Regions from separate parts of the Metapseudomonas lalkuanensis genome, predicted to be linked through region 2. Evidence: predicted binding sites of a transcription regulator. Region 2 holds the regulator's gene; each other region holds the start of a gene.
The links. Region 2 encodes FliA, which starts transcription of late flagellar genes. Its sites were predicted from a motif close to CTAAAGTTTNNNNNNNNNNNGCCGNTAA; they were not measured.
Positions count from the first base shown of each region.

Region 1: a site for FliA is predicted at 4,258-4,285, ahead of FXN65_RS05685 (methyl-accepting chemotaxis protein). Genes of this name have one in related genera too.
Region 3: a site for FliA is predicted at 5,465-5,492, ahead of FXN65_RS04495 (methyl-accepting chemotaxis protein). Genes of this name have one in related genera too.

Region 1 is NZ_CP043311.1:1,191,828-1,198,848, reverse strand. It holds gene mapR (GntR family transcriptional regulator MpaR) at 1-450, shown strand, start outside; gene FXN65_RS05700 (hypothetical protein) at 754-951, shown strand; gene FXN65_RS05695 (inorganic phosphate transporter) at 1,108-2,580, shown strand; gene FXN65_RS05690 (helicase HerA-like domain-containing protein) at 2,748-4,241, opposite strand; gene FXN65_RS05685 (methyl-accepting chemotaxis protein) at 4,368-6,245, shown strand; gene FXN65_RS27830 (hypothetical protein) at 6,357-6,530, opposite strand; gene FXN65_RS05680 (CBS domain-containing protein) at 6,541-6,966, opposite strand; gene purU (formyltetrahydrofolate deformylase) at 7,016-7,021, opposite strand, start outside.
Region 2 is NZ_CP043311.1:1,795,350-1,802,370, forward strand. It holds gene flhF (flagellar biosynthesis protein FlhF) at 1-853, shown strand, start outside; gene fleN (flagellar synthesis regulator FleN) at 929-1,762, shown strand; gene fliA (RNA polymerase sigma factor FliA) at 1,759-2,505, shown strand; gene FXN65_RS08475 (chemotaxis response regulator CheY) at 2,589-2,963, shown strand; gene FXN65_RS08480 (protein phosphatase CheZ) at 2,984-3,772, shown strand; gene FXN65_RS08485 (chemotaxis protein CheA) at 3,784-6,021, shown strand; gene FXN65_RS08490 (protein-glutamate methylesterase/protein-glutamine glutaminase) at 6,066-7,021, shown strand, end outside.
Region 3 is NZ_CP043311.1:929,589-936,609, reverse strand. It holds gene FXN65_RS28385 (aminotransferase class I/II-fold pyridoxal phosphate-dependent enzyme) at 44-2,047, opposite strand; gene FXN65_RS04500 (TatD family hydrolase) at 2,276-3,064, shown strand; gene FXN65_RS04495 (methyl-accepting chemotaxis protein) at 3,269-5,299, opposite strand; gene ampE (regulatory signaling modulator protein AmpE) at 5,547-6,383, opposite strand; gene ampD (1,6-anhydro-N-acetylmuramyl-L-alanine amidase AmpD) at 6,400-6,948, opposite strand.

The sequences.
Region 1 (7,021 bases), 600 kb from region 2:
GTCGCCGGCGGGCGCTTCGCCGGGCAGATCGAGCGGCTGAAGCTGATGACCAGCATCTCGGCTTCAGTACCGGCCCAGGCCGCCATCGCCGACTACCTGCAGCACGGCGGCTACGACCGCCACCTGCGCAAACTGCGCTATGCCCTGGAGAGCCAGCGCAACGCCATGCTCGCTGCCGTGGCGCGCCATTTCCCCGAAGAAACCCGCGTCAGCCGCCCCGAAGGGGGCTACTTCCTCTGGCTGGAATTCCCCGAGCAGGTGGACTCGTTGCGCCTGTTCCAGCTCGCCCTGGCGCAGGGCATCAGCATCGCTCCGGGGCCGATCTTTTCCGCCACACGACGTTTCGGTCATTGCGCCCGTCTCAACTTTGGTCATCCCTGGAGCAACTCCAGCGAACAGGCGATGGAAACTCTTGGCAGGATTATCCGGTCTCTTCTGGGTAACTCCTGACATTCGTAGAGTAGATATCGTTCGGGCTCTCGGGATTTCTCTGTAATGGAGCTTTCCCGATTCCTTGTTATACTTCGCAACGTTCTTTCGGGGTTTTCAGGGAAATAGACTTCCAATCCCGGAATTTTCGCAGGGACTTTCTGCAGTGCGTAAGAAAGCCCCGTTTAGTTGCGATAACTGAACTTTGTCCCACAAGAAGGCCGAACCAACGGCCTCGAACGGGCGACCGACGCCACGGGGGCCAACGCCTCTAGTTCGCCCGTTCCAGCTGAAGACCATTGATCAAAAAGACGGAATAACCACGTGACGAAAGACGAACTGCGCGCCGAACTCGAGCGCCAGGCGCAACGTTACAAGGACGTATACGGCGGCGAAATCACTACCTATGCCGCGCAAAGGGACCCAGAACGCAAGCCCTGGCGCAAAAAACCCAGCCTGCTCGACAAGAGCTTCGAAAGAGAGTTGGAAAAGATCGAGAAAGAGCTGCGAGAGGAACCCTGACAGATTGTCGCACCCCGCTCGCCGGGAGATTCGTTCGTATTGATTTGCGACAACTTCAGTAGGGAATGTCGGAAACCGCTCGGCGTCGGGGACTGGGCGACGACCGGTTTTCTGGCATAATCGCGGCCCCTTCATGACCTCAGTCACAAAACTTTCATGTTCGATCTCTTCAGCGGGCTAGATGCCTGGCTGGTGCTGAGCCTCTGTCTCGCCCTGGCATTCGTCCTGACCTTCGAGTTCATCAACGGCTTCCATGACACCGCCAACGCGGTAGCCACTGTCATCTACACCAAGGCCATGTCGCCCTACCGGGCGGTGATCCTTTCGGGGATCTTCAACTTCCTTGGCGTGCTGCTGGGCGGCGTCGGCGTGGCTTATGCCATCGTCCACCTGCTGCCGGTGGAGCTGCTGATCAACGTCAATACCGGCCATGGCCTGGCCATGGTGTTCAGCCTCCTGACCGCGGCCATCGCCTGGAACCTGGGCACCTGGTACTTCGGCATCCCGGCCTCCAGCTCCCATACCCTGATCGGCTCCATCCTCGGCGTCGGCCTGGCCAACGCCCTGCTCACCGACGTGCCGCTGGCCGAAGGCGTGAACTGGGGCAAGGCCATCGACATCGGCCTGTCGCTGATCTTCTCCCCGGCCGCCGGCTTCATGGTCGCAGCCCTGCTGCTGATCGGCCTGAAGTGGATGTATCCGCTGTCGAAGATGCACAAGACCCCGGAAACCCGTAAGGAACTGGATGAGAAGAAGCATCCGCCCTTCTGGAACCGCCTGGTGCTGGTGATCTCCGCCATGGCGGTGAGCTTCGTGCACGGTTCCAACGACGGCCAGAAAGGCATCGGCCTGATCATGCTGGTGCTGATCGGCATCGTTCCGGCCAAGTTCGTGCTGGACCTCAACAGCACCACCTACCAGATCGAGCGTACCCGCGACGCCGCTATCCACCTGAGCCAGTTCTACCAGCGCCACACCGATACCCTTGGCGAGATGCTGGCCCTGGGCAAGAGCAACGGCAGCGACATGCCGGAACTCTATCGCTGCGATCCGAAGCAGACCGAGCCGACCATCGCCGCCCTGCTGAAGACCCTCGACGGCGTCTCCAACTACAAGGACCTGAGCGAAGAGCGCCGCGTCGAAGCCCGTCGCTACCTGCTCTGCCTGGACGACACCGCGAAGAAGGTGGGCAAGCTCTCCGAACTGCCGGCCCGCGAGAAGGCCGACCTGGAGAAACTGCGCAAGGACCTGACCGCCACCACCGAATACGCCCCGTTCTGGGTGATCCTGGCCGTCGCCCTGGCGCTCGGCATTGGCACCATGGTCGGCTGGAAGCGTGTGGTACGCACCGTCGGTGAAAAGATCGGCAAGCACGGCATGACCTACGCGCAGGGCATGAGCGCTCAGATCACCGCCGCCTGCGCCATCGGCCTGGCCAACGTCTACAGCCTGCCGGTGTCCACCACCCACGTGCTGTCCTCCGGCGTCGCCGGCACCATGGTCGCCAACAAGAGCGGCCTGCAGGGCGGCACCGTGCGCAACATCCTGATGGCCTGGGTACTCACCCTCCCGACCACCATCCTGTTGTCCGCCGCCCTCTTCTGGCTGGCCATCACCTTCATCGTCTGATTCGGACGAGCATGAAAAAGGGCGCCTTCGGGCGCCCTTCTTCGTTCCTGATTTTCTGTAGGGGCGGATTCATTCGCCAAGGACGGCGAAGCTGCCACGGTTAAACCGCAGGGCAGACCTTCGGCCTGCAAGTCGATTGAAATCAACCCTGCAGAGTTAGCCGCGCCTCAACGGCGCTTGCTGCCTCCCAGCAAAGACCCCATCAACCCACGCACGAGCTGTCGGCCAAGCTGGTTGGCGGCCTGGCGTACGGCCGTCTTCATCGCCTGGCTGGCAAAGGTGCCCAGCAGCTCACCGGCCAGGTCGCCCATCCCGGGCTGGCTGGCCTCGGCCTTGCCGCTCTTCTGCTCGGGTTCTTCGACGGGCGCCCGGGCCGCTCGGGCCGTGAGCATTTCATAGGCGGACTCACGGTCGATGGGCTTGTCGTAACGCCCTGCCTGGGGCGAGCTGCGCACCAGTGCGACGCGCTCGCTGTCGTTCAGCGGGCCGATGCGCGACTGCGGTGGAGCGATGGCCACGCGCTGGACCATGGCCGGGGTGCCCTTCTCTTCCAGGGTGCCCACCAGGGCTTCGCCGATTCCCAGTTCGGTGAGGACAGTCAGGGTGTCGAACGCCGGGTTGGGACGGAAACCATCGGCCACCGCGCGCAGGGACTTCTGCTCCTTTGCGGTGAAGGCGCGCAGGCCGTGCTGGATGCGCAGGCCGAGCTGGGCCAGCACGTCATCGGGCAGGTCGCTGGGGGACTGGGTGACGAAGTAGACGCCAACCCCTTTGGAACGGATCAACCGCACCACCTGCTCCAGTCGCTCCTGCAATGCCTTCGGGGTACCGCTGAAGAGCAGGTGCGCCTCGTCGAAGAACAGCGCCAGCACCGGCTTGTCGGCATCGCCGCGTTCGGGCAGTTGCTCGAAGAGCTCCGCCAGCAGCCAGAGCAGGAAAGTGGCGTAGACCTTGGGCGCTTCATGGACCAGGCGGCTGGCATCCAGCAGATGGATGCGGCCACGGCCGTCGCGGTCGGGCTGGAGGATGTCTTCCAGTTGCAGCGCCGGTTCACCGAACAGCGACTCGGCGCCCTGCTGCTCCAGGGTGGCCAGGCGCCGCAGCAGGGCCTGGGCGGAGGCGCCGGCGAACAGGGCGCGGTCTTCTCCCAGCAGCTCCGGATGATCCTTGAGGTGGTTGAGCAGCGCCTTGAGGTCCTTCAGGTCGAGCAGCAGCAGGCCTTCGCGGTCGGCTACCTGGAAGGCGGCGTAGAGCGCGGCCTGCTGGCTGTCGGTCAGCTCCAGCAGGTTGCCCAGCAGCAGCGGCCCCATTTCGCTGAGCGTGGTACGCAGCGGATGGCCGGTCTGTCCGGCAACGTCCCAGAGGGTGACCGGGTAGGCCTGGGGCCGGTGGCCCAGCCAGGGCATGGAAGCGATGCGTTCGGCCACCTTGCCCTGCGGGTTTCCCGCCGCGCCAAGGCCGCAAAGATCACCCTTGATATCCGCCGCGAACACCGCCACGCCGGCATCGCTGAAGGCCTCCGCCAGGTGCTGCAGGGTCACCGTCTTGCCGGTGCCGGTAGCACCGGCGATCAGGCCATGGCGATTGGCCAGTTTCATCGCCTGGGCGACGGCGTTGCCCTGCGGATCAGCGCCAAGCGCCAAGGACCGGGGTTCAGGCATTTTGCACTCCTCGAGTTAAAGCTTTCATCGAATCCCGCCGATATATAAACCGACGTTTCTACTCAGTTTTTCCAGCACTCGCGTGCCATGAAGACTGGTGCCTGACCCAACCGGACGCAAGCAAACATGATCAAAAACCTGCGGTTCAGCCACAAGATTCTGCTCGCCGCCTCCCTGGTGGTAATTGCAGCTTTCTCGCTGTTCACCCTGTACAACGATTACTTGCAAAGGAATGCGCTCCGTGACGACCTGGAAAACTATCTGCAAGAGATGGGCGATGTAACCGCCAGCAATATCCAGAACTGGCTCTCGGGCCGGATTCTGCTGGTTGAAAGCGTTGCCGAATCCCTTGCCGCCAACCCATCTGCCGACGCCGTACCCACCCTGCTGCAACAGCGTGCCCTGAGCTCCACCTTCGCCTTCACCTACTTCGGTACCCAGGACGGGCAGTTCACCATGCGCCCGGACAGTGCCATGCCCGAAGGCTACGACCCGCGCACCCGCCCGTGGTACCAGGGCGCCAAGAGCGCCGGCGGCACCACCCTCACCGAGCCCTATGTGGACGCGGCGACCGGCCAGCTGATCATGACCATCGCCACGCCGGTGCAGTCCCACGGCGTCGCCGGCGGTGACCTGAGCCTGCAGACGCTGGTGCAGATCATCAACGCCCTGGACTTCGACGGCATGGGCTACGCCTTCCTGGTCAGCGCCGACGGCAAGATCCTGGTGCACCCGAACAAGGACATGGTGATGAAGAGCCTGCGGGACATCTACCCGCAGAACACTCCTGCCATCAGCACCGGCTTCAGCGAAGTCGACGTGGACGGCACCACGCGCATCCTCACCTTCGCTCCGGTGAAGGGCCTGCCGTCGGTGAACTGGTACATCGGCGTATCGGTGGACAAGGGCAAGGCCTACAGCATGCTCAGTGAGTTCCGCGCCTCGGCCATCATTGCCACTGTGATTGCCGTGGTGATCATCATGATCCTGCTGGGCATGCTGATCCGCGTCCTGATGCAGCCGCTGCACACCATGGGGCGCGCCATGCAGGACATCGCCCAGGGAGAAGGCGACCTGACTCGCCGCCTGGCGATCCATACCCAGGATGAATTCGGCGAACTGGCCAGCGCCTTCAACCGTTTCGTCGAGCGTATCCACGGCTCCATCCGCGAGGTGTCCTCAGCCACCAATCAGGTGAATCAGGTGGCCAAGCTGGTGCTGAACGCCTCCAACTCGTCCATGAGCAACTCCGACGAGCAGGCCAACCGCACCAACAGCGTCGCCGCCGCGATCAACGAACTGGGCGCTGCCGCCCAGGAAATCGCCCGCAACGCCGCCGATGCCTCGCACCAGGCCTCCTCCGCCCGCACCCTCGCCGAAGACGGTCGCCAGGTGGTGGAACGCACCATCGTCGCGATGAACGAGCTGTCCGGGAAGATCCGCGCTTCCTGCGGCAACATCGAGACGCTGAACAGCAAGACGGTGAACATCGGCCAGATCCTCGAGGTGATCAAGGGCATCTCCGAGCAGACCAACCTGCTGGCGCTCAACGCCGCCATCGAGGCCGCCCGCGCCGGGGAAGCCGGCCGCGGCTTCGCCGTGGTGGCCGACGAGGTGCGCAACCTGGCCCACCGCACCCAGGAATCGGCGCAGGAAATCCAGCAGATGATCGAGGAACTGCAGGTCGGCGCCCGCGAAGCGGTCACCACCATGACCGAGAGCCAGCGCTACAGCGAGCAGAGCGTGGAAATCGCCAACCAGGCCGGCGAGCGACTGGGCAGCGTGACCCAGCGCATCGGCGAGATCGACGGCATGAACCAGTCGGTGGCCACCGCCACCGAGGAACAGACCGCCGTGGTCGACTCGCTGAACATGGACATCACCGAGATCAACACCCTCAACCAGGAAGGCGTGGAAAACCTCCAGGCCACCCTGCGTGCCTGCGCCGACCTGGACCAGCAGGCCGCACGGCTGCAGCAGCTGGTGGGGAGTTTCCGGATCTGACGGCAGGTGCTTGCTCGTGTGGGATGGGCTGATCCTTGCAGGGGCAAATTCATTCGCCAAGCAGGCGACATGCCTGCCCATACACAACCCAGCACAATGAAAGAAGGCGCCCTAGGGCGCCTTTTTCTTTTCTTCCTCTTCCTGCACCTTGCGCCACAACTCGACGGCCCCGGGAAACTCGGTGCCGTTCTCTTCGCTCAACTCGTCCGGGTCATAGCGCCGGACACAGCCTTCGCCAAGCGTAGGCGGCGGGGTGGAAGTGGCGCGGTCACGCGGGTCGGCCATGACAGGGTCCTCAGACTTCCGGGGGTTGTTCTGGCTCGTGCTGGGCGAAGGCCTTCACCGCACGCAAGACATCGCGGCGACTGATCTGGCCGACCAGCACGCCCTCTTCCACCACCGGGAAGCGCCGGCGCTTGTCACGCAGGAAGCGCTGGCAGACTTCGATGATGTCGGTCTCGGGGGAAACACTCTCGACCTGGGTGGACATGTAACTACTGACGTTGCCGCCGACGGCGTCGAAATACGCGCCGGAGAGAATGCCACGCAGGCAGTCGCCGTCGGAGATCATGCCGATCAGGTGGCCCTGGGAATCCACCACGGGAGCGCCGGATATCCGGTGTTCCAGCAGTCGGTCGATGGCCAGGAAAAGGTCGGTGTCGGACCTGAATGTCAACAGGTGGCGCGTCATGTAGTCGCGCACCTTGATGGACTTGAGCATGGGGCGGGTTCCTCTGCCGGTGGACCGACGCGGGCGCCCGCCGATGGCATCAGTC
Region 2 (7,021 bases):
GCAGAACCGCCGTCCGCAGCAGGCCAGCCTCTGGCGCCGCCTGCAGCGCATGGGCCTGCCGGCCGAACTGGCCCGCGCCCTGCTGGACAAGGTGGCCAACGTCAGCGACCCGCGCCAGGCCTGGCGCATGCTCCTGGCGCATCTCGCCCACGCCATCCGCACTCCTCAGGTCGAGCCGATGGAAGAGGGCGGTGTGATCGCCCTGGTCGGCCCGGCCGGCATGGGCAAGACCACCACCCTGGCCAAGCTGGCAGCCCGCTACGTGCTCAAGTACGGCGCGCAGAACGTCGCCCTGGTGAGCATGGACAGTTTCCGCATCGGCGCCCAGGAGCAGATCAAGACCCTTGGCCGCATCCTCAATGTGCCGGTGACCCTGGTCGATCCGGGCCAATCCCTGACCCAGGCCGTGGCTCCGCTGGCGCGCAAGCGCGTGGTGCTGATCGATACCGCTGGTCTGCCAATCAACGATCCGGCCCTGACCATGCAGCTCGAAGCGCTGGCCAGCCGGGCGATAAACGCGAAGAATTACCTGGTGATGGCGGCTACCAGCCAGAGCCAGGTGCTCAAGGCGGCCTATCACAGCTACAAGCGTTGCGGCCTGGTCGGTTGCATCATTACCAAGGCGGACGAAGCGGCCAGCCTGGGTGAGGTTTTGGGACTGGCTATCGGCCAGCATCTCCCGGTAGCCTATCTGGCCGACGGCCCGCGAATCCCGGATGATCTGCAGGTTCCCCGCAGCCACCAGCTGGTGAGCCGTGCGGTCAGCCTGCAGGCTCCGGAAGACCCGAGTGAAGAAGCCATGGCCGACCTGTTCGCCGGGCTCTATCAGAATCCGGCGCGGCGCGCCGGTTGAAGAATTTGTAAGCCGCCCAGAGGGGCGGTGCTGGACAGCCAAATGGCCCAGTCGACCTAAGGCAAGGTATTTGAAATGGGTAGTATGCATCCCGTACAGGTGATCGCGGTGACCGGCGGCAAGGGTGGCGTCGGCAAGACCAACGTGTCGGTGAACCTCTCGCTGGCATTGGCCGATCTCGGACGCCGCGTCATGTTGTTGGACGCCGACCTGGGACTCGCCAACGTCGACGTCCTGCTCGGCCTCACCGCCAAGCGCACACTGGCTGATGTGATCAATGGCGAATGCGACCTGCGCGACGTGCTGTTGCAGGGGCCGGGGGGCATCCGCATCGTCCCCGCCGCCTCCGGCACCCAGAGCATGGTGCAGCTTTCGCCCATGCAGCACGCCGGCCTGATCCAGGCATTCAGCGAAATCAGCGACAACCTCGACGTACTGGTGATCGACACCGCCGCCGGCATTGGCGATTCGGTGGTCAGCTTCGTCCGTGCGGCCCAGGAAGTGATAGTGGTCGTCTGCGATGAACCCACGTCGATCACCGACGCGTACGCACTGATCAAACTGCTCAACCGCGACTACGGCATGAGCCGCTTCCGCGTGCTGGCCAACATGGCCCACAGCCCGCAGGAAGGGCGCAACCTGTTCGCCAAGCTGACCAAGGTCACCGACCGTTTCCTCGACGTCGCCCTGCAGTACGTGGGCGCCGTTCCGTACGACGAGTCGGTGCGCAAGGCCGTGCAGAAGCAGCGCGCGGTCTATGAAGCCTTCCCGCGTTCGAAGTGCTCGCTGGCCTTCAAGGCCATCGCGCAGAAGGTCGATAGCTGGCCGCTGCCGGCCAATCCGCGGGGCCACCTGGAGTTCTTCGTCGAGCGGCTGGTCAAGCAGCCCTCCGCGGAAACCCCTGTATGACACCCGCCACTGGACTGCGTATGTACGGCAAGGCTCAGGCAAGGGATTCGCAACATCAGTTGATCGAGCGCTATGCCCCCCTGGTCAAGCGCATCGCCTATCACCTGCTCGCGCGCCTGCCAGCCAGCGTACAGGTGGAAGACCTGATGCAGTCCGGGATGATCGGCTTGCTCGAAGCTTCGAAGAAATACGACGGCAGCAAGGGCGCCAGCTTCGAAACCTACGCCGGTATCCGCATTCGCGGAGCCATGCTCGATGAAGTCCGCAAGGGCGACTGGGCGCCGCGTTCGGTGCACCGCAATACCCGCATGGTGAGCGAGGCCATCCGCACCATCGAGGCGAGAACAGGACGCGACGCTAAAGATCAGGAAGTTGCTGCCGAACTTGGATTGAGTCTCGAAGACTACTACGGCATTCTGAGCGACACCTTGGGCAGCCGCCTGTTCAGCTTCGACGACCTGTTGCAGGAAGGCGAGCAGGGCGGTCTGCGCGAGGACGCCGGTGTCACCCAATTTTCACCTTCCCATGATCTGGAAGACGAACGCTTCCAGGCCGCGCTGGCCGATGCCATCGCGAACCTGCCCGAGCGTGAGCGCCTGGTACTGGCGCTGTATTACGACGAAGAACTGAACTTGAAGGAAATCGGTGAAGTGCTGGGGGTCAGCGAATCGCGGGTCAGCCAGTTGCATAGCCAGTGCGCGGCACGCTTGCGCGCACGGCTTGGCGAATGGCGAGCACGCTGAACGGCACACCGCTTCCAGATTTGAACGGCGCACCCGGCAAGAGGGGCGTTTGAGACTGTACGGAGGTCGACTTGGACAAGAACATGAAAATCCTCATCGTTGACGATTTCTCGACGATGAGACGCATCATCAAGAACCTCTTGCGCGACTTGGGTTTCACCAATACCGCCGAAGCCGACGACGGCACCACGGCCCTGCCGATGCTGCACAGCGGCAACTTCGATTTCCTCGTGACCGACTGGAACATGCCCGGAATGACCGGCATCGACCTGCTGCGCGCCGTGCGTGCCGACGAGCGCCTGAAGCACCTGCCGGTCCTGATGGTGACTGCCGAGGCCAAGCGCGACCAGATCATCGAGGCCGCCCAGGCCGGCGTGAACGGCTATGTGGTCAAGCCTTTCACTGCCCAGGTGCTGAAAGAAAAAATCGAGAAGATCTTCGAGCGGGTCAACGGCTGAATGTCAGCCGCGGGGGCACCATGGACCAGAATGAACACCTGCTGGGAGACTTCGAGTCGACCCTGAAAGACCGTGCGCGGGAACTGGTGGAAAGTCTCGAGAAAGGCAACTTCACCGACGCCGTGCAACTCATCCACGAACTCAATCACGTCCGTGATCGCGGCCTCTACCAGGAAGTCGGCAAGCTCACCCGTGAGCTGCACAACGCCATCGTCAACTTCCAGATCGACCCGCATCTGCCCCACGCCCAGGAAATGTCGCAGATCGCGGACGCGACCGATCGCCTTTCCTACGTGGTGCACATGACCGAGAAGGCCGCCAACCGCACCATGGACCTGGTGGAGGAAAGCGCGCCGCTGCTCAACGGCCTGAGCGACGAAGCCCAGCAGCTGGGCGCGGAGTGGGGCCGCTTCATGCGCCGGGAAATCGGCGCGGACGGGTTCCGCGACCTGGCTCGCCGCATCGAGCAGTTCCTTGCCCGCAGCCAGCGCGATACCGATGCCCTGTCGAGCAAGCTCAACGACATCCTGCTGGCGCAGGACTACCAGGACCTTACCGGCCAGGTGATCAAGCGCGTGACCCAACTGGTCACCGAGGTGGAGAGCAACCTCGTCAAGCTGGTGCTGATGGCCAGCCAGGTGGATCGCTACGCCGGCATCGAGCACGACCACGCCGCGCTACGTGCAGAGCTGGAACAAGAAAAAAATCCTTCCAGGGGTGAAGGTCCGCAGATCCATGCCGATATACGTGAGGACGTAGTGTCCGGACAGGACGACGTCGACGATCTGCTATCCAGCCTAGGCTTTTAGGGAGCGCTCATATGAGCTTCGACGCCGATGAAGAAATCCTCCAGGACTTCCTGGTAGAGGCCGGCGAGATTCTGGAGCAACTGTCCGAGCAGCTGGTCGAGCTGGAAAGCCGCCCTGACGACATGGACCTGCTCAACGCGATTTTCCGTGGCTTCCACACCGTGAAAGGTGGTGCCGGTTTTCTCCAGCTCAATGCGCTGGTGGAGTGCTGCCACATCGCCGAGAACGTCTTCGACATCCTGCGCAAGGGCGAGCGCCGCGTGGATGCCGAACTGATGGACGTGGTGCTGCAGGCCCTGGACACGGTCAATGAGATGTTCAGCGAGGTGCGCGAGCGCAGCGAGCCGACGCCCGCCACGCCGGAGCTGCTGGCTGCCCTGGCGCGCCTGGCCGAACCGGCCGGCGCCGAGCCTGCACCCGTCGCTGCGGCGCCGGCGGCCCCCGCGCCTGTCGAAGCACCGGCTCCCGTCGAAGCAACCGCCGACATCACCGACAGCGAGTTCGAGCAGCTGCTCGACGCGCTGGGTGACAGCGCCGGCAAGGCCGCCGAACCGGTCGCCGCTGCCGCTGATGAAATCACCGACGACGAGTTCGAAGCGCTGCTCGACCAGTTGCACGGCAAAGGCAAGTTCGCCGGTGCCGCGGAGCCGGAAGCCGCTGTCGCTGCCCATGCGTCCGCCCCGGTGTCGGCGCTGGCCACTGCCGGTGCGGGTAACGATATCTCCGATGACGAATTCGAAGACCTGCTCGACCAGTTGCACGGCAAGGGCAAGTTCAACGGTGCCGTGGAAGCGGCCGCCAATACCCCGGCTGCGCCCGTGGCTCCCACCCCCCCGGCCGTTCCCGCTGCCGGTGGCGAACACATCACCGACGACGAATTCGAAGCGCTGCTCGACCAGTTGCATGGCAAGGGCAAGTTCAGCAGTGCCAGCGAGGAGCCGGTGCCCGCGCCTGCCGTGAGCCGTCCGGCTCCCGCACCTGCGCCCAAGCCGGCGGCCAAGGCAGAACCCGCCCCCGTACCGCGCCAGGCTGCAGCGCCCGCTGCCGGTAACGGCGCGGCCGGCCCAGCCGTGGCCAGCGAGGCGGAAACCACCGTGCGGGTGGATACCGCGCGCCTGGACGAGATCATGAACATGGTCGGCGAGCTGGTGCTGGTGCGTAACCGTCTGGTGCGCCTGGGCGCCAACAGCGGCGATGAGTCCATGGCCAAGGCCGTGTCCAACCTGGACGTGGTCACCGCCGACCTGCAGACCGCGGTGATGAAGACGCGGATGCAGCCGATCAAGAAAGTCTTCGGCCGCTTCCCGCGCCTGGTCCGCGACCTGGCGCGCAACCTGAAGAAGGAAATCAACCTCGAACTGGTGGGCGAGGACACTGACCTCGACAAGAACCTGGTCGAGGCCCTGGCCGACCCGCTGGTGCACCTGGTGCGCAACGCCGTCGACCACGGCATCGAGTCCCCGGACGAGCGCGAGGCCGCCGGCAAGCCGCGTACCGGCCGTGTGGTGCTGTCCGCCGAGCAGGAAGGCGACCACATCCTTCTGATGATCACCGACGACGGCAAGGGCATGGACGCAGCCGTGCTGCGCGCCAAGGCGGTGGAGAAGGGGCTGCTGGACAAGGACGCCGCCGAGCGCCTGACCGAACTGGAGTGCTACAACCTGATCTTCGCCCCGGGCTTCTCCACCAAGACCGAGATTTCCGACGTGTCCGGCCGTGGCGTCGGCATGGACGTGGTGAAGACCAAGATCTCCCAGCTCAACGGCACGGTGAACGTGTTTTCGCAGAAGGGCTCGGGTTCGAAGATCGTCATCAAGGTTCCGCTGACCCTGGCGATCATGCCGACCCTGATGGTGATGCTGGCCAACCAGGCCTTCGCCTTCCCGCTGGTCAACGTCAACGAGATATTCCACCTCGACCTGTCCCGCACCAACGTGGTGGACGGCCAGGAGGTGGTGATCGTCCGCGACAAGGCATTGCCGCTGTTCTACCTCAAGCGCTGGCTGGTACGTGACGCAGCGGTGGAAGAGCAGGGCGAGGGCCATGTGGTGATTCTCTCCGTGGGTACCCAGCGCATCGGCTTCGTGGTCGACCAGCTGGTAGGCCAGGAGGAAGTGGTGATCAAGCCGCTGGGCAAGATGCTCCAGGGCACGCCGGGCATGTCCGGCGCCACCATCACCGGCGACGGCCGTATCGCGCTGATCCTCGACGTGCCGAGCATGCTCAAGCATTACGCACGCCGTGGTTGATCTGGGGCGGCCAGCAATGGCCGCCCGCTAGGAGCTTTTTTCTTATGGCAGTCAAGGTTCTGGTGGTGGATGACTCCGGGTTCTTCCGCCGCCGCGTCTCGGAAATCCTCTCTTCCGACCTCAATATCCAGGTGGTGGGTACCGCCACCAATGGGCGTGAAGCCATTGACCAGGCGCTGGCGCTCAAGCCCGACGTCATTACCATGGACTACGAGATGCCGATGATGGACGGCATCACCGCGGTGCGGCACATCATGCAGCGCTGCCCGACGCCGGTCCTGATGTTCTCCTCGCTGACCCACGAAGGCGCCCGCGTCACCCTCGACGCCCTGGATGCCGGTGCGGTGGACTTCCTGCCGAAGAACTTCGAGGACATCTCGCGCACCCCCGAGAAGGTCAAGCAGTTGCTCTGCGAGAAGGTGCACAGCATCGCCCGCAGCAACCGCCGCTACAGCAGTTTCAGCGCCCCGGCGCACTCGGCCCAGCCGGGCCCGGCTCCGGCCAGCAGTGCCCCGGTGCGTCCGGCCCATGTGCCGGCCCAGCCGAGCCACGCTGCGCCGGCTGCCCCGGCCAGCTCCGCCGCCCCAAAGCGTAAGGCCTACCGGCTGGTCGCCATCGGCACCTCTACCGGCGGGCCGGTTGCCCTGCAACGCGTGCTTACCCAACTGCCGGCCAATTTCCCGGCGCCCCTGGTGCTGATCCAGCACATGCCGGCGGCTTTCACCAAGGCCTTCGCCGAGCGCCTGGACAAGCTCTGCCGGATTTCCGTCAAGGAAGCCGAGGATGGCGACGTGCTGCGCCCGGGCCTGGCCCTGCTGGCGCCCGGCGGCAAGCAGATGATGGTCGATGCCCGTGGCGTGGTCCGCATTCTGCCCGGCGACGAGCGCCTCAACTACAAGCCCTGCGTGGACATCACCTTCGGCTCGGCGGCCAAGTCCTACAATGACAAGGTCCTGGCCGTGGTGCTGACCGGGATGGGCGCCGACGGACGTGAAGGTGC
Region 3 (7,021 bases), 870 kb from region 2:
TTGTGGTTAGAGCTTGAGTAACTGGCCGCACCGGCGGCCGGAGTCAGCGATTATGGTGCGCGGTGACGAACTGCCGGCAGCGCTCGCTGCGCGGCCGCAGAAAGACCTCCTGGGGCGGTCCTTCTTCTTCGATCCGCCCCTGATGAAGGAAGGCGACATGACTGGAAACGTCGCGGGCGAAGGCCATTTCGTGGGTGACCAGGATCATGGTGCGGCCCTCTTCGGCCAGGGACCGGATCACCCGCAGCACCTCGCCGACCAGTTCAGGATCGAGCGCCGAGGTGGGCTCGTCGAACAGCATCACCTTCGGCTCCACGGCAAGTGCACGGGCAATGGCCACCCGCTGCTGCTGGCCACCGGAGAGGAATGACGGGTATTCGTGGCGCTTGGCGGCCAGGCCAACCCGTTCCAGCAGGGCCTCGGCACGATCGATGGCTTCAGCGCGGGTTTCGCGCAGGACCTGGATTGGCGCTTCGATCAGGTTCTCCAGCACGGTGCGGTGGGGCCAGAGGTTGAAGCTCTGGAACACCATGCCGAGCCGCGAGCGGATGCGGGTCAGTTGCTTCTGGTCGGCCACTATGGGTTCGCCGATGCGGTTGGTGGTGAGGCGGATGCTCTCCCCGTCGACCTTCACCGAGCCCTGGTTGGGAATTTCCAGCATGTTGATGCAGCGCAGCAGGGTGCTCTTGCCCGAGCCGCTGGCGCCGATCAGGGAAACGACCCCACCCTCCCGAGCGGTCAGCGAAACGCCCTTGAGCACTTCGAACTGGCCGAAGCGTTTGTGGATGGAATCCACCTCCACCATCTTCGGCGGTTCCGCTGCGGCCGCACTGGAGCCAGCCGCAGCGGTGGTGATGACCTCGATGACCGGGGCCGGCTTCAGGGTGGAAGCGAAGCGGCGGATGCGTGCGCAGGCATCCGCCAGTTGCTCCTCGCCCAGGCTGTAGGAGATCCGCACGAAACCACTGGCGGCAGGACCGAAGGCGGCGGCATCGAGGACCGCGACACCGGTTTCGCGGAACAGCTGCCAGGCGAACTCCAGGGAGCTCAGGCCGCTGCCCCGCACGTCCAGCAGGACGAACATGCCCGCCTCGGGCTTGAGGACCTTGAGCGGGGCGCAGTTCTGTAGCGCATCCACCACCAGGTCGCGGCGGCGCCGGTAAAGCTCGCGCATCTCGGCAGTCACCAGGTCGTAGGCGAGCACGGCGGCCAGTGCGGCTTCCTGCACGAAACCGGGGAGCCCGTAGAGCATGTTGAGCGCGAGGTTCTCGATGTGCGCCACCAGCGTCGGGCTGGCGACGACCCAGCCGGTACGCCAGCCGGTCATGGCGTGGGACTTGGACAGGCTGCCGATACTCACGGTGCGTTCGCGCATGCCATCCAGGGTGGCGAAGTATTGGTGCGGCTGCTCGAAGGTGAGGCTCTCGTAAACCTCGTCCACCACCACCCATAAGTCGTGTTGCCGGGCCAGTTCGGCAATGGCCTGCATCTCTTCCGTGCTCAGCACCACGCCGGTCGGGTTGTTCGGGTTGGCGAAGAAGATGGCGCGGGTACGCTCGCTGATGGCGCCCTTCAGCGCCTCGAGGTCGGGACGGAATCCACCCGCCGCAGGGCAAGGCACCCGCACCAGATTGGCGCCGGTCGCCTTCAGCGTGGCTTCGTAGGTGACGTAGACCGGATCGAAGACGATGACTTCATCGCCTGCTTCAAGCAGGCACATGGCGGCCGCATAGAGGCCGTTCTGTGCCCCCGCCACGAGAATGGCACTGTCCGCCGACACGGCCTGGCCGGTGAGGCGGCCATGCAGCTCGGCAATGGCCTGGCGCAGCTCGGGGCGGCCGGCGACATCGCAGTAGTGGGTGTCACCGGCGCGAAGGGCTTCGATGGCGGCGTTGGTGATGGGTTCGGGGGTGGCGAAATCCGGGTCGCCGATGCTGAGGACTATCACGTCCTCACCCGCACGCTGGGCGGCGATGGCCGCGTAGTGAATATCCCAGGCTGCTGTGCCTGGCCCTGCCATTCTCTCCACAAGCGAAGCGAAACGCATGTTCGGGCCCCATTGCAAATGGTGGAATCCGGTTCACGTGGCTGCATCTGCGAACCGGCGAGTGGCCCAACCATAGCCAAGCATGAACGAGTGTTCAATAACTTTTTTCGCCTTGCTTTGGCGACCGCGCGCAACGCCCCGAGACAGAGCGGGCGCACCAGAAAATACGCGCCCGATGCGCCGGGAACGGGCATGCCTGGCGGGTTCTGGCGGTATATGCTGGAGCCCATGCTGATCGATACCCACAACCACCTGGATTTCCCCGACTTCGACGCCGACCGCGACGAGGTGCTGGCCCGCTGTCGCGCCCTGGGCGTGCGGCGCCAGGTCCTGCTTGGGGTTTTTCGCGACAACTGGCAGCGGGTCTGGAAGCTGGCCAACACCGAGGAAGGCTTCTATACCGCCCTCGGCCTGCATCCGGTCTACCTGGCGCAACATCGGGACGACCACCTGCTTGAGCTACGCGAGTGGCTGGATCGCCATGCGGGCCACCCGAAGCTGTGCGCCGTGGGAGAGATCGGCCTGGACTATTTCGTCCCCGAACTGGACCGCGATGCCCAGCAGCGTCTGTTCGAAACCCAATTGGCCCTGGCGGCCGAGTTCGAATTGCCGCCCCTGCTCCATGTCCGGCGCAGCCACGCGGCGGTGATCGCCACCCTCAAGCGTTTCCGCCTCAAGCGCCCCGGCATCGTCCATGCGTTCGCCGGCAGCGTCGAAGAGGCGAAGGAATACCGCAAGCTGGGCTTTCGCCTCGGCCTCGGCGGCGCCCCCACGTGGCCCCAGGCCAATCGCCTGCGCAAAGTGGTGGCCCAGTTGCCGCTGGAAGACATCGTGCTGGAAACCGACTCGCCGGACATGGCACCCGCCATGCACCCTTACGGGCGCAACAGTCCGGAATTCCTGCCGGACATCTGCGCGGCACTGGCGGAAATTCGCGGCATCACGCCCGAAGAGCTGGCCAATGCCAGCACCCGTAATGCCTGCGCGGTATTCGGCTGGGGCGATCTGGCGGCATGAGCATTCCGTTGCAGGGGCTAATTCAATGGCTCTGCCGGCGTTAGCTGATCGGAGCCTTGTAGGCGCTGGCTTGCTAGCGAAAAAGGGCTATTCGCTGGCAAGCCAGCTCCTACGGCACAGCGAATTCATTCACCCCCTCGGTGAGAGCAATTACCCCGCCCACAAAAAAGCCCGCCAGTTGGCGGGCTTTTCAAGTTCGGAGCGTCAGACGCGGAACGCTCCAATCAATTGCTTGAGCTGAGCCACCTGGCCAGACAGCTCACGGCTCGCCTGCTCGGTCTGGTTCGCCCCCAGGGCGGTGCGCTCACCGGCGTGGTTGATCTCGACGATGTTCTGGTCGATATCGTGGGCCACGGCGGTCTGCTGCTCGGCGGCGGCAGCGATCTGCTGGTTCTGGTCGACGATCATGCCCACCGCGCCGAGGATGTTCTCCAGCGCCTCCTGCACCTTGCCGGACTGGCTGACGGTGCCGTCGGCCATCTGGTGGCTGGTATTCATCGCTTTCACCGCCGCGCCGACGCCACCTTGCAGCCTGACGATCATCTGCTCGATTTCCTCGGTGGACTGCTGGGTACGCTTGGCCAGGGTGCGCACCTCGTCCGCCACCACGGCGAAGCCGCGCCCCTGCTCGCCGGCGCGCGCCGCTTCGATGGCGGCGTTCAGGGCCAGCAGGTTGGTCTGCTCGGCAATGCCCTTGATCACTTCCAGCACGCGGCTGATGGAGGCGCTGTCCGCCGCCAGCTGGTTGATCACGTTCACCGACTGATCGATTTCGCTGGCCAGCTTCTCGATGCTGCCCAACTGCGATTCCACCAGCGCACGGCCGCTGACGGTTTCCTGGTTGACGCTTTGCGCGCTGTCCACCGCCTGGGCGGCGCTGCGCGCCACTTCCTGCGCGGTGGCGGACATCTGGTTCATCGCCGTGGCCACCTGTTCGATCTGGCTGCGCTGCCCGGCCACTGCCTGGTTGCTTTCGCCGGAAACCTGCTCGACGCGGCCGGCCTGGCGCTCCACTTCGGCCACGGTATGACCCACCAGCTCGATCAGGTCATGGATCTTCGCCACGGTGCCGTTGAACACCTGGCCCAGCTCGCCCAGTTCGTCGCGGCTTTCGGCGCGGAAGTTGACGGTCATGTCGCCGCCGGCGACCTGGTCCATCACCTTGCCCAGGCTCTTCAGCGTGGTGCGGGTGGAGACGTAGAAACCGCTGTAGAGGTAGACGATGGCGAGGAACACCACGAGCAGCGCGACGACCAGCAGCACGGTCTGCACGCGCTTGCCGGCAAGGCGGCTTTCCAGCTCGGCCTTGAGGAAGGCCAGGGAGCCGTCGTTGAGCTGGTAGGTCTTCTCCAGCGAGGCGCTGACCTGGTCGTAGAACTGCTGCCAGGGCGTGCTGAGGGTGTCGGCCATGATCACCTGCTCTTCGAACAGGGACGCGCTCTGCTTGATGGTGTCGCGGCTGGCGGCGGTCAGGCCGTCCAGGGCCTGGTGGCCTCGCGGGCTGCCATCCAGGGCATCGGCGATCTTCAGGCCGTACTCGGCGTTGAGCTTGTCCAGGTCCAGCAGCAGGTCGTCCAGCTTGGTACTGGCGGCCGAGTTGAGGAAGCCCTGGCCAAGGGAATAGGCGCCGATGGCGCGGCCCTTGCCAAGGGCCACGGTCACCTGTGGCGTGGCAGTGGTGATCAGCTCGGCGATCTGACGCACGTCGGCCTGGTCGTCCTGGCTGAGGCCAGCCTGGGCGGCGACGAACCTGATGAAGACCTGGGCATTGCCCAACAGCTTCTCGATCATCGCGCTCTTGCTCTGCAGCGAGGTTTCACCCTTGGCGGCCTGCAGGGCACTGAGCAGTTCGTCGCGCTTGGCATTGAAGGCCTCGACCTGCTCGGGTTCGGAAACCACCGGCGCCAGGCCCTGGAGGGTCGAGAGCAGTTCCTGCTCGAGCGAGACGATGCGCTTTTCCAGATCCCCGGCCTGACCGGACTGGCCGATCATCGAGTTGATCAGGACCAGGTCGTTGAGGCTCTCCAGGCTGCGGCGCACGTTCAGGCTGGCGCCCAGCAGGTCGAGGCTCTGCAGTTCGGAGCGGGTACTGACGAATTGGCGGTAGGAGTCGCGCACCAGATAGAAGTTGGTGATCAACATCGGCAGGAAGAACAGAACACTGATCAGACTGAACTTCATCCCGAAGCTGAGGCGGTTCATCAGCGCGATGGCAGGATACAACAGGGTCTTCACGAGACGTCTCCTGTTCTCATTTATTGTTATGGGCGCGCTCTGATCGGCTGACAGCGCTCAGCCAGGCCCACACAGCATCCCCACACTGCATGGCGGCCGTCAGACTCACTCAGATGATTCTGTGAGCCAAGTCAGAAAATTCTGGCGCGCTCATCTGTGTACCCGATATCGGCAGGAGTTTCTGTAACTAAAGGTTAAGCGAGGCGGGACCCGCCCGGCGGTCGCACGGGCGGGCGAAACGTGAATGTCAGAACAGCAGGGCCCAGACGGCGAAGCCGGCATACCAGAGCACGGCGGCGCGAACCAGCAGTTGCCAGAGGGCGTCGAGGGTTGCGACACCCAGGTCGCCGGTGGCGGGCTCCGGCAATTCGGCAGCGGCGCGGCCAGCCAGCTCGATGTAGTGCCGCGCCGAAATCTCCCAGCTCAACAGTTCATGCAGCAGCACCCGGCTGACGCCGACGAAATTCCCCACCAGCGAGAAACTGGCCGCCAATACACGCACCGGCAACCAGTCGAAGGCATGGCGAATCATCTCGGCGCGTTCGCGCAGGGCGGGAGCGGAGGCATGCTCCGAGGCAAGGGCGAGCAGCCGATAGGCCAATGCCGCCACCGGACCGAGCAGCGCGTACCAGAAGATCACGGCAAAGAAGCCCTGATAGGCCTGCCACAGCTGATAGCCCTGGACTTGCTGCAGGAGGTCGCTGCCCTCGTCCGCTTCCAGCCCGAGATCGCGCTCGGCGACATGGTAGGCCCCCTGGGTGTCACCGCGCCGCCAGGCATCGCGGAAGGGGCCGATATCAGCCAGCACGTCACCGCGGCCAAGGCTGTAGATGATCACCAGTAGGTGCACCGGCAACGCCAGCCAGCCATAGGCAATGGGCTCCAGGGCCAGGAGCACCAGTGCAAGCAGCACCAGGGGCAACAGCACCAGCAGCGCCAGGATCGCCCAGGGGCGCTCGTTCATACGGGGATTGGCTTCCGCCTTGGCCAGTTCCCTGAGCCAGAAACCATCCTGCTGGATATGCCGGCGCCAGGCGGAGAACTTCTCGATCCAGAGCACCAGCAACAACACCAGAAAATACATGGGTCCCTCCTTGTTCCTATTGTTTGAGCGCAGCCCGCAAACGCTCCCAATCAAACGCCGGCCCCGGGTCGGTCTTGCGCCCGGGAGCGATGTCGCTATGACCGCAGATGCGCTCAGGCGTGATGGCCGGATAGGCAAGCCGCAGCTGTTCTACCAATGCGATCAGGGAAGCGTACTGAGGTTCCGTGAACGCCAGGTCATCGGTGCCTTCCAGTTCGATCCCTACGGAAAAGTCATTGCAGTTCTCCCGCCCTTCGAACAGTGAGACGCCGGCATGCCACGCGCGCTCCCGGCAGGAAACGAACTGGGTGACGGCGCCATCGCGCTCGATCAGGAAATGCGCGGACACCTTGAGATCGCGGATGCCCTCGAAATAGGGATGTTCGCTGGGGTCGAGGCGGTTCTGGAAGAACTCCTGCACCTTGCCCGTACCGAACTGGGCGGGCGGCAGGCTGATGTTGTGAATCACCAGCAGGGACACTTCCCCCTGCGGGCGATTATTGAAGTTGGGCGATGGGCAATGGCTGATGCCCTGGCACCAACCGGATGCGGGATCCAGCTGCATGTCGGCTCCTTGGTCTGCCGCCCACTTTAGGCGCAGTGGGGCCGTTTTGGCGAGAGGACGAACCAGGGCCGGC